Accumulibacter sp.: one gene and its partner. The protein of the gene in region 2 binds, or shares a complex with, the protein of the main gene of each other region. Links are inferred from orthologs where the notes say so. Each region holds a gene or a part of one and is shown on either strand. Other genes may lie near its edges.

Region 1 (5,360 bases), 640 kb from region 2 along the record:
AGCATGCCGACGACGGCGATCGTCTTCGCGGCGAATGGCAGCTCGGCGAGCTTCTCTGCCAGTCCGCTGACCGCCTGCGGGTTGTGCGCGACGTCGAGAACGACGGTCGGCCGCCCGGCGAGCACCTGGAAGCGTCCCGGCAGGGCGAGGTCGACCAGGCCGCGCCGCACCGCCTGCATGTCGACCGGCAGCCGCGGGCGCAGCGACTCGACGACAGCCAGCGCGACCGCCGCGTTGCGCAGCTGGCCAGCGCCGCGCAGAGCCGGCAGCGGGAGGCCCGCACGCCGCAGTCCGCCGCGACCCCAGAAGGTCCATTGCAGCGAATCGCCGAAATGGCCGAAATCGCGACCGAGGACCTGCAACTCGGCGCCGATCGCCTGCGCGTGTGCCAGCAGCGAGCGTGGCGGATCGGGATCGGCACAGAAAGCCGCCCGGCCGGCGCGAAAGATGCCGGCCTTCTCGAAGCCGATGGCCTCGCGGTCGCTGCCCAGCCAGTCGGTATGGTCGAGTGCGATGCTGCAGACGACGGCGCAATCGGGCGTGTAGGCGTTGACCGCATCCAGCCGGCCGCCCAGTCCGACCTCGAGGATCAGCACCTCGACCCGTTGTGTGATGAAGACTTCCATCGCCGCCAGCGTGCCGAACTCGAAGTATGTCAGCGCGATGTTCCCGGCAGCCTGTCGCGCCGCTTCCACGTGGGCGAAGGCCGCACAGATGAGGGCATCGCCTGCCGGTTGTCGGTCGACGCGAATGCGTTCGTTGTAGTTCAGCAGGTGTGGCGAGGTGTAGCAGCCGACGCGATGACCGGCGTGAGCGTAGATCGCTTCGAGATAGGCGCAGGTCGATCCCTTGCCGTTGGTTCCGCCGACGACGATCAGCGGGCACCGCGGGTCCTGCGCCAGCTCCTGGCGTACGCGCTGGACGCGCTCGAGGCCGAGTTCAATCCCCGCCTGGCCACGCGGATGGAGTTGCTCGAGGTGCGCCAGCCAGGGTGCCAGCGCGCGGCAGGCGAGCAGCCGCTCGTCGGCCGGCGCCGGGCTGTACGCGCCGTCGCTCACGTCATCCAGGCAAGTTTGCTGCCGGCCGCTTCTGCAGAAGTGCCAGCAGGGTCGCGACGCGCTCCTTCATTTCCCGCCGATCGACGATCATGTCGATGGCGCCCTTGTCGAGCAGGAACTCCGAGCGTTGAAAGCCATCCGGCAGGGTCTCGCGCACCGTCTGTTCGATCACCCGCGGACCGGCGAAGCCGACCAGCGCGCCGGGTTCGGCAATCACGACATCGCCGAGGAAGGCGAAGGAGGCGGAGACGCCACCCATCGTCGGATCGGCGAGAATCGAGATGAACGGCAGCCTCGCCTGCGCGAGACGCGTCAGGACGGCCGTCGTCTTGGCCATCTGCAGCAGCGAGAACAGTCCCTCCTGCATGCGCGCGCCGCCGGATGCGGTGACACAAATGAATGGTTCGCGGTTCTCGATCGCCACCCGGACGCCGCGGACGAAGCGTTCCCCAAGGACCGAGCCCATCGAGCCGCCCATGAACTCGAACTCGAAAGCGGCGACGACGGCCGGCAGCTTGCGGATCGTGCCGCGCATGACCACCAGCGCGTCGGTTTCACCGGTCGCCGTCGTTGCATCCCGCAGACGGTCGGGATACGGGCGGCTGTCGTGGAAGGAGAGCGCATCGACCGGCAGCACTTCGGCGGCGATCTCCGAGCGTCCTTCGGTGTCGAGCAGCAGGTCGATTCGCGCACGCGCCTCGAGCCGCTTGTGATGACCGCATTTGGGGCAGACATTGCGGTTGTTCGCCAGGTCACTGGCGTAGAGGACGGCGTCGCAGGCCGGGCACTTGCTCCACAGGCCCTCGGGCAGCGGTGACCGGCGGGCAATGCCGGTGTCGTTGCGTTTGATCTTCGGCGGCAGCAGCTTGTTCAGCCAGCCCATCATGTTTCTCCGGTGGCAGGTGCGGCGGCGTCGATCGCTTGACGGATGCCGCTGAGCACGGTCAGTACGTTGTCACAGGCGGTCGCGGCTGGGGATCGCTCGATCTCCTCGATCAGGCGGCTGCCGACGACCACCGCATCGGCGATGCGGGCGACGGCGGCGGCTGTCGCCGCATCACGGATGCCGAAGCCGACACCGACCGGCACGCCGGTGCGCGCCCGGATTTCCGGGATGCGGGCAGCAACCGCAGCGACGTCGAGCGTCGCCGACCCGGTGACGCCCTTCAACGAGACGTAGTAGATGTAACCGCTGGCGAGCGCGCCCACTTGGGCGATGCGCGCATCACTCGAGGTCGGCGCCAGCAGGAAGATCGGATCGATCGCGTGCCGCTGCAGGGCAGCGGCGAAGTCCGCGCTTTCCTCGGGCGGGTAATCGACCACGAGCACGCCGTCCACGCCAGCGGCGGCAGCGGCGGCGGCGAAGGACTCGACGCCCATCGCTTCGATCGGGTTCGCGTAGCCCATGAGAACGATCGGCGTTGCCCGGTCTTCGCCGCGGAAGGTGGCGACCAGTGACAGGACCTGGCGCAGGCTGACGCCCTTGGCCAGTGCCCGTTCCGATGCCCGCTGGATGGTCGGTCCGTCGGCCATCGGGTCGGAGAAGGGGACACCGAGCTCGATGACGTCGGCGCCTGCACGGACCAGCGTCTGCAGCAAGGGGACGGTCAAGCCGGGGTCCGGGTCACCGGCGGTGATGAACGGGATCAGCGCCTTGCGGCCTTCCCCCTGCAGGCGCGCGAAAACTTGCTCGATTCTGCCCATGGTCAGAACCTGATTCCCGACTTGTCGGCAACGGTGTGCATGTCCTTGTCTCCGCGACCAGAAAGATTCACCAGCAGGATGGCATCCCGCGCCAGCGAAGGCGCCAGCCGGCTGGCATAGGCCAGTGCATGGCTCGACTCGAGCGCCGGCATGATGCCCTCGATCCGGCACAGGTCATGAAAGGCCTGCAGCGCTTCCCCGTCGGTGACGCCGACATACTCCGCGCGACCGCTGTCCTTCAGCCAGGCGTGCTCGGGGCCGACGCCCGGGTAGTCGAGACCGGCGGAAATCGAGTGCGTTTCGATGATCTGGCCGTTCTCGTCCTGCAGCAGGTAGGTGCGGTTGCCGTGCAGCACGCCGGGCTGCCCGGCGGTGAGCGAAGCGGCGTGGCGTCCGCTGGCGATGCCCTCGCCCGCTGCTTCGACACCGATCAGGCGAACGCCGGCTGTGGCGAGATAGGGGTGGAAGATCCCCATCGCGTTCGAACCACCGCCGACGCAGGCGATCACGGCATCGGGCTGGCGTCCGCACTGCTCCTGCATCTGGCGGATGCATTCACGACCGATCACCGACTGGAAGTCACGCACCATCATCGGGTACGGGTGTGGGCCGGCGACGGTGCCGATGATGTAGAAGGTGTCGGCGACGCGCGTGACCCAGTCGCGCATCGCTTCATTCAGGGCGTCCTTGAGCGTGCGCGACCCGCTCTCGACCGGTACCACCGTCGCTCCGAGGAGCTTCATGCGATAGACGTTCGCCGCCTGCCGGCGGATGTCCTCTGCCCCCATGTAGACGACACACTCCATGCCGAAGCGCGCGGCAACGGTGGCCGTCGCGACGCCGTGCTGACCGGCGCCGGTTTCGGCGATGACGCGCGGCTTGTGCATGCGCCGGGCGAGCAACGCCTGGCCGATGCAGTTGTTGATCTTGTGTGCGCCGGTGTGGTTGAGGTCCTCGCGCTTGAGGTAGATCTGCGCCCCGCCAAGGCGCTCCGACCAGCGCCTGGCGTGGTACAGCGGGCTTGGCCGACCGACGTAGTGCTGCAGATCGTGTTCGAATTCGGCAAGGAACTGCGGATCGCGCTGCGCGGCAGCATAGGCTTCACGCAGCTCGTCGAGCGCGGCGATCAGCGTCTCGGCGACGAAGACGCCGCCGTACGGGCCGAAGTGGCCAGTGGCGTCGGGCAAATCATGGTCATGGACGGCCATCAACATACTCCTTGCGAGGGATTGCAGCAGGATGCCGGCACGGCATCAGTCGGGAACGGCAGGCTGACCTCGCCTCAAGTATGTCTGGCCAGGTGGTGACGCCAGCGCGTCCGCGTCCTGCCAGCAGAATTCGTGTGCATGCACAACCCCTTACGATGTCCTGCTGCCCGCTCCGCCGGAAGACCCCGCCGCACGCACCGCCGCGACGAAGGCGCGCATCTTGCCGGCATCCTTGATTCCCCTGCTCGCCTCGACCCCCGAGGATACGTCGACCGCGGCAGGTCGCAAGCGGTGCACCGCTTCGCCGACGTTGTCCACATCGAGACCACCGGAGAGGATCAGGGGCTTGCCCAGTGCTGCGGGCACCAGTGACCAGTCGAAGACCTTGCCGCCGCCGCCGTAGCCGTCGACGAAGGCGTCGAGCAGGATGGCCTGAGCCGACGGGAAAGCAGCTGCGTATTGTAACAAATCGAGCCCCGGTCTGACGCGCGCCGCCTTGACGTAGGGGCGGTCGAACTGGCGGCAGTAGGCCTCGTCTTCGTCACCGTGAAACTGCAGCAGGTGAATCGGAACCTGTGCCAGCGTTGCGTGAACCGTCTGCGGATCGGCATTGACGAACAGCCCGACGATGCAGACGAAAGGCGGCGCGTGTCCTGCCAGGCGGGCAGCCGTCGACGGGTCGACGTAGCGCGGACTCGGTGGATAGAAGACCAGCCCCAGCGCATCGGCGCCCGCCTGCACCGCCTGCTGCAGGTCCTGCGTCCGGGTGAGACCGCAGATCTTGATGCGCGGGCTCATGGCGTCGCTGCCGTTGCTGGACAAGTGACCGGCAGAAGCGAGAGGAAGTCGCTGGCGTCGTCGGTGGGCAGGCCCCATCGTGCCGGATAGTTCACGGCGATCAGGTAGAGGCCGGCGGCCGGGAAGGTCGGCGCTGCCAGGCGGCGGTCGCGACTCGCGAGCAACTCGCCGATCCACTGCGGGCGATGCCGGCCCTGGCCGATGGCGACCAAGCTGCCGACCAGGTTGCGCACCATGTGATGCAGGAAGGCGGTGGCGACAAAATCCAGTACGACGAGGTCGCCATGGCGGCGGATGTCCGCACGTTGCATGATCTTGACCGGCGAGATCGCCTGGCACTCGGCTGCGCGAAAGGCAGAAAAGTCCCGTTCGCCGAGCAGCATGGTGGCTGCCTCCTGCATGCGCTGCAGGTCGAGCGGGTGGTGGTGCCAAGCCACCCGCCCGTGCCAGGTTCCGGTTCGGTGCATGCGGTTGAGCAGGACGTAGCGATAGTGCCGGGATGAGGCCGACGACCGGGCGTGAAATTCGGCGGGAACCCGTTGCGCCCAGCGGACGGCGACTGCCGGTGGCAGGAAGGTGTTGGCGCCGCGCA
Region 2 (3,733 bases):
ATCGGCCTGTTCGACGAGGATTCCGGACAGTGCCAACATTCCGCCTATACGGAGGTGGCCACAGAGAGCCGGCGCCAGAACCCGCAGCGGATTGGCAAGAATGTTGGCGACGACGATGTCGAACTGGCCACTCAGTCGATCGGCCGATTCCTGGAAGCGGGCAGCGACCCCGTTGACCTCGGCGTTGGTCCGGGCAACGACGACCGCCTGCGGCTCGATGTCGACGCCGACGATCTCGCTCGCACCGAGTCGGCCGGCAGCGATGGCCAGAACTCCGGAGCCGCAGCCATAGTCGAGCACAGACACGCCCGGACCGACGGATCGCTCGAGCCACTCGAGACAGAGCCGCGTCGTCGGGTGGGAACCGGTCCCGAATGCCATCCCGGGGTCAAGCACGAGGACGATTGCCCCGGGATCGGGAGCGGTGTGCCAGGAAGGAACGATCCACAGGCGCTGTGCAACGCGTATCGGTTCGAACTGGGATTGCGTCAGTCGCACCCAGTCCTGCTCGGGCACTTCTTCCAGGCTGTACGGAGGCAACTCGGCGAGGCCAGCCTGCACGCTGCAGCACAAGAGGAGTTCACGGGCATCGGCTTCCGGTTGCAGCAGGGCAACGACCAGCGAGCGCTGCCACCCCGGACGACTGATGGAGCCAGGCTCGCCAAACTGCGGTTGCTCGTCGGCCGTACCGGCATCCGCGTCCTCGATGCTGGCGGCGAGGGCCCCGGCTTCGAGCAAGGCATCGGCAAGCCGCTCGGCGTGCAGGCAATCGGTGCGGATGCTCAGGGATAGCCAGGCCATCGGTCATCGGCGCTGGTCAGCCGCCCTTCTTGACCTCACCCTTGGCAGCCAGCCACTGCTCGAGATAGTGGATGCTGGTGCCGCCCTCGATGAAACGGGAATCCTGCAGCAGTTCCTGATGCAGGGCGATGTTGGTCTTGATACCGTCGATGCTCATTTCCGACAGCGCGGTACGCATGCGACGCAGCGCCTGGTCGCGGCTGTCGCCGTGGGCAATCACCTTGGCAACCATCGAGTCGTAATGCGATGGGATGGTGTAGCCGTGATAGATGTGCGAGTCGACACGAATGCCGGGGCCGCCTGGGGGGTGGTAGAAACTGACCTTTCCGGGCGAGGGAAGGAAGTTGAAGGGATCCTCGGCGTTGATGCGGCATTCGATTGCGTGGCCGCGGAAAGTCAGGTCGCGCTGGCGAAAACGCAGCTTCTCGCCGGCGGCGATGCGAATCTGCTCGGCGACGAGATCGACGCCGGTGATCGACTCGGTCACCGGATGCTCGACCTGGATGCGCGTGTTCATCTCGATGAAATAGAACTCGTTGTTCTCGAACAGGAACTCGAAGGTGCCGGCACCGCGGTAGTTGAGCCGGCGGCAAGCCTCGGCGCAGCGCTCGCCGATGCGGACGATGTGGCGGGTGGGGATACCGGGAGCCGGAGCCTCCTCGATGATCTTCTGGTGACGGCGCTGCATCGAGCAGTCGCGCTCGCCGAGATAGACGGCGTTGCGGAAGCTGTCGGCAAGCACCTGGATCTCGACGTGCCTTGGATTCTCGAGGTATTTCTCGAGGTACACCTGCGGATTGCCGAAGAAGCTCTGGGCCTCGGTCCGCGTCATGTTGACGGCGTTGATCAGAGCCGCCTCGGTATGCACGACCCGCATCCCGCGGCCACCGCCACCACCAGCCGCCTTGATGATCACCGGGTAGCCGACCGCCCTGGCGAGCAGCGCAATGTCGCGCGGATCCTCGGGGAGAACCCCCTCCGATCCCGGCACGCAGGGCACGCCGGTGATCCGCATGGCCTCCTTGGCGGTGACCTTGTCCCCCATCAGCCTGATGGTCTCCGGCCGCGGCCCGATGAAGACGAAACCCGACGACTCGACGCGCTCGGCGAAGTCGGCATTCTCAGACAGGAAACCGTAACCCGGGTGGATCGCCTGCGCATCCGTGACCTCGGCTGCCGAAATGATTGCCGGCACGTTGAGGTAGCTCTGTGCCGAGGGCGCCGGGCCGATGCAGACGGATTCATCGGCCAGCCGGACGTACTTCGCTTCGCGGTCTGCTTCCGAATGCACGACAACGGTCTTGATGCCGAGCTCGCGGCAGGCGCGCTGAATGCGCAGGGCGATCTCCCCGCGGTTGGCGATGAGGACTTTCCCGAACATGGTGAAAGTATCTCCTAGCCGACGATGAAGAGCGCTTCACCGAATTCGACCGGCTGACCGTTCTCGACCAGAATGGCTTTGACGGTGCCCGAGCGCTCGGCTTCGATCTCATTGAGCAGCTTCATGGCTTCGATGATGCACAGGGTGTCGCCCGCCTTGACAGTGCTGCCGACTTCGACGTAGGGCTCGGCGCCCGGGCTTGGAGCCCGATAGAAGGTGCCGACCATCGGAGCCTTGACGGCGTCGCCTTCAGGCAGTTCCGGTTCGGCCGGCGCCACCACCGCTGCCACCGGCGTGGCCGGAGCGGCGGTCACCGGCACCGACCCGAGCGGCGACATGGCATAGTGATGGGAGACCATGCCGCCGTGCTTGACGATGCGAACCTTCTCCTCGGCATCGTTGATCTCGAGTTCGGTGATGCTTGACTCCTCGACCAGATCGATGAGTTTCTTCAGTTTCCGCAGATCCATTCACTTGCTCCAGATGATTGCCCTTCTTGCGGTCAGGACCATGCAGCCGCCCGAGAGGTGACCGCGACGTGACGTAAACAAAGTGCTCACTCGGCCGCCATCTGGCGCAACAGATACTCGAGCGCCAACAGGTAGCCCTCGCTGCCCAAGCCGCTGATGACCCCGATCGCCAGGTCGGAGAAATACGAGTGATGACGAAATGGCTCGCGCGCATGCACGTTCGACAGGTGCACTTCGACGAAGGGCAGGCCGGTACCGGCGAGGGCGTCGCGCAGCGCGACGCTGGTGTGGGTGTACCCGGCGGGATTGACGATCAGGTAGCGGATGCCCTGCTGCCGCGCCGCGTGCACACGTTCGATCAGGGCACCTTCATGGTTGCTCTGGAAGGCCTCCAGGTGAACGCCGGCGGCAGCCGCACGATGCGCCAACGCCATGTTGATCTCGGCGAGGGTCGTCAAGCCGTAATGGGTTGGTTCACGGGTACCGAGGAGGTTCAGATTTGGGCCATGCAGGACCAGCAGACGCGGCGCTTCCGGCGGCTGGCCGGCGGTCGACGACGGGTCCTTTTGCTTCTTCATGGGCGCGAGTTTGCCGCAAATGGCAGCATTTTGTCCAGCAGAACCTTGGCCGCACGCGGTTCGTGCGGCACCGCACCAACGACGGTTGCAGCCACCTGAGGGCGGCGCCGGAAGAGACGCAGACGGGTTGTTGCGCGGGTCAGCGGCTGACAGCCGAGGCCTCGGCGAGCAACCGGCGAACCGTCGCGAGACGTGCCCGTGTGCGCGGCCTGCCGTCACGCGTGCGAAAGCTCACACGTTCTTCAGTCCGCGGATAGATCACCATGTTGACGGTCGCCTCGTCGGCGACCAGGGTGAGGACGGCCTCCGCTCGTTCGGTGCGTGGCGTGCTGTGGCGAAAACAGAGCTTCTCGTTGAGCAGGAAGATCTCGACGTCCTTGGCACTGTCGGCGAAGAGCTGGATGTCGATCTCGGCATAGCGCCCGGCGGTACCGTCGAGTACCGCCCCGGTGAGATAAGGATTGAAGCGTTGCATCACGGTCATCAGGCGCGCGGCGATGGCG

The links.
Region 1: the proteins of accC (region 2) and accD are in contact, whole or in part, in a solved structure (PDB 8UXZ), measured with the Escherichia coli proteins. The link is inferred for Accumulibacter sp. from one-to-one orthologs.

Annotation. Positions count from the first base shown.
Region 1 is NZ_JAZKUG010000001.1:473,279-478,638, reverse strand. Bases 1-2,955 are described here. They hold accD (acetyl-CoA carboxylase, carboxyltransferase subunit beta), read right to left. Parts: upstream 1,942-2,955; coding sequence 1,060-1,941; downstream 1-1,059. Other genes in these bases: trpB (tryptophan synthase subunit beta), read right to left, coding at 2,765-2,955; trpA (tryptophan synthase subunit alpha), read right to left, coding at 1,941-2,762; folC (bifunctional tetrahydrofolate synthase/dihydrofolate synthase), read right to left, coding at 1-1,058. Outside these bases: more of trpB, read right to left, coding at 2,956-3,970; V5B60_RS02145 (phosphoribosylanthranilate isomerase), read right to left, coding at 4,121-4,768; tRNA pseudouridine(38-40) synthase TruA, read right to left, coding at 4,765-5,360.
Region 2 is NZ_JAZKUG010000001.1:1,120,635-1,124,367, forward strand. What follows is about bases 1-2,963. They hold accC (acetyl-CoA carboxylase biotin carboxylase subunit), read right to left. Parts: upstream 2,183-2,963; coding sequence 818-2,182; downstream 1-817. Other genes in these bases: prmA (50S ribosomal protein L11 methyltransferase), read right to left, coding at 1-801; accB (acetyl-CoA carboxylase biotin carboxyl carrier protein), read right to left, coding at 2,197-2,652; aroQ (type II 3-dehydroquinate dehydratase), read right to left, coding at 2,739-2,963. In the rest of the region: more of aroQ, read right to left, coding at 2,964-3,230; V5B60_RS04875 (hypothetical protein), read right to left, coding at 3,370-3,733. UniProt on the Escherichia coli protein: This protein is a component of the acetyl coenzyme A carboxylase complex; first, biotin carboxylase catalyzes the carboxylation of the carrier protein and then the transcarboxylase transfers the carboxyl group to form malonyl-CoA.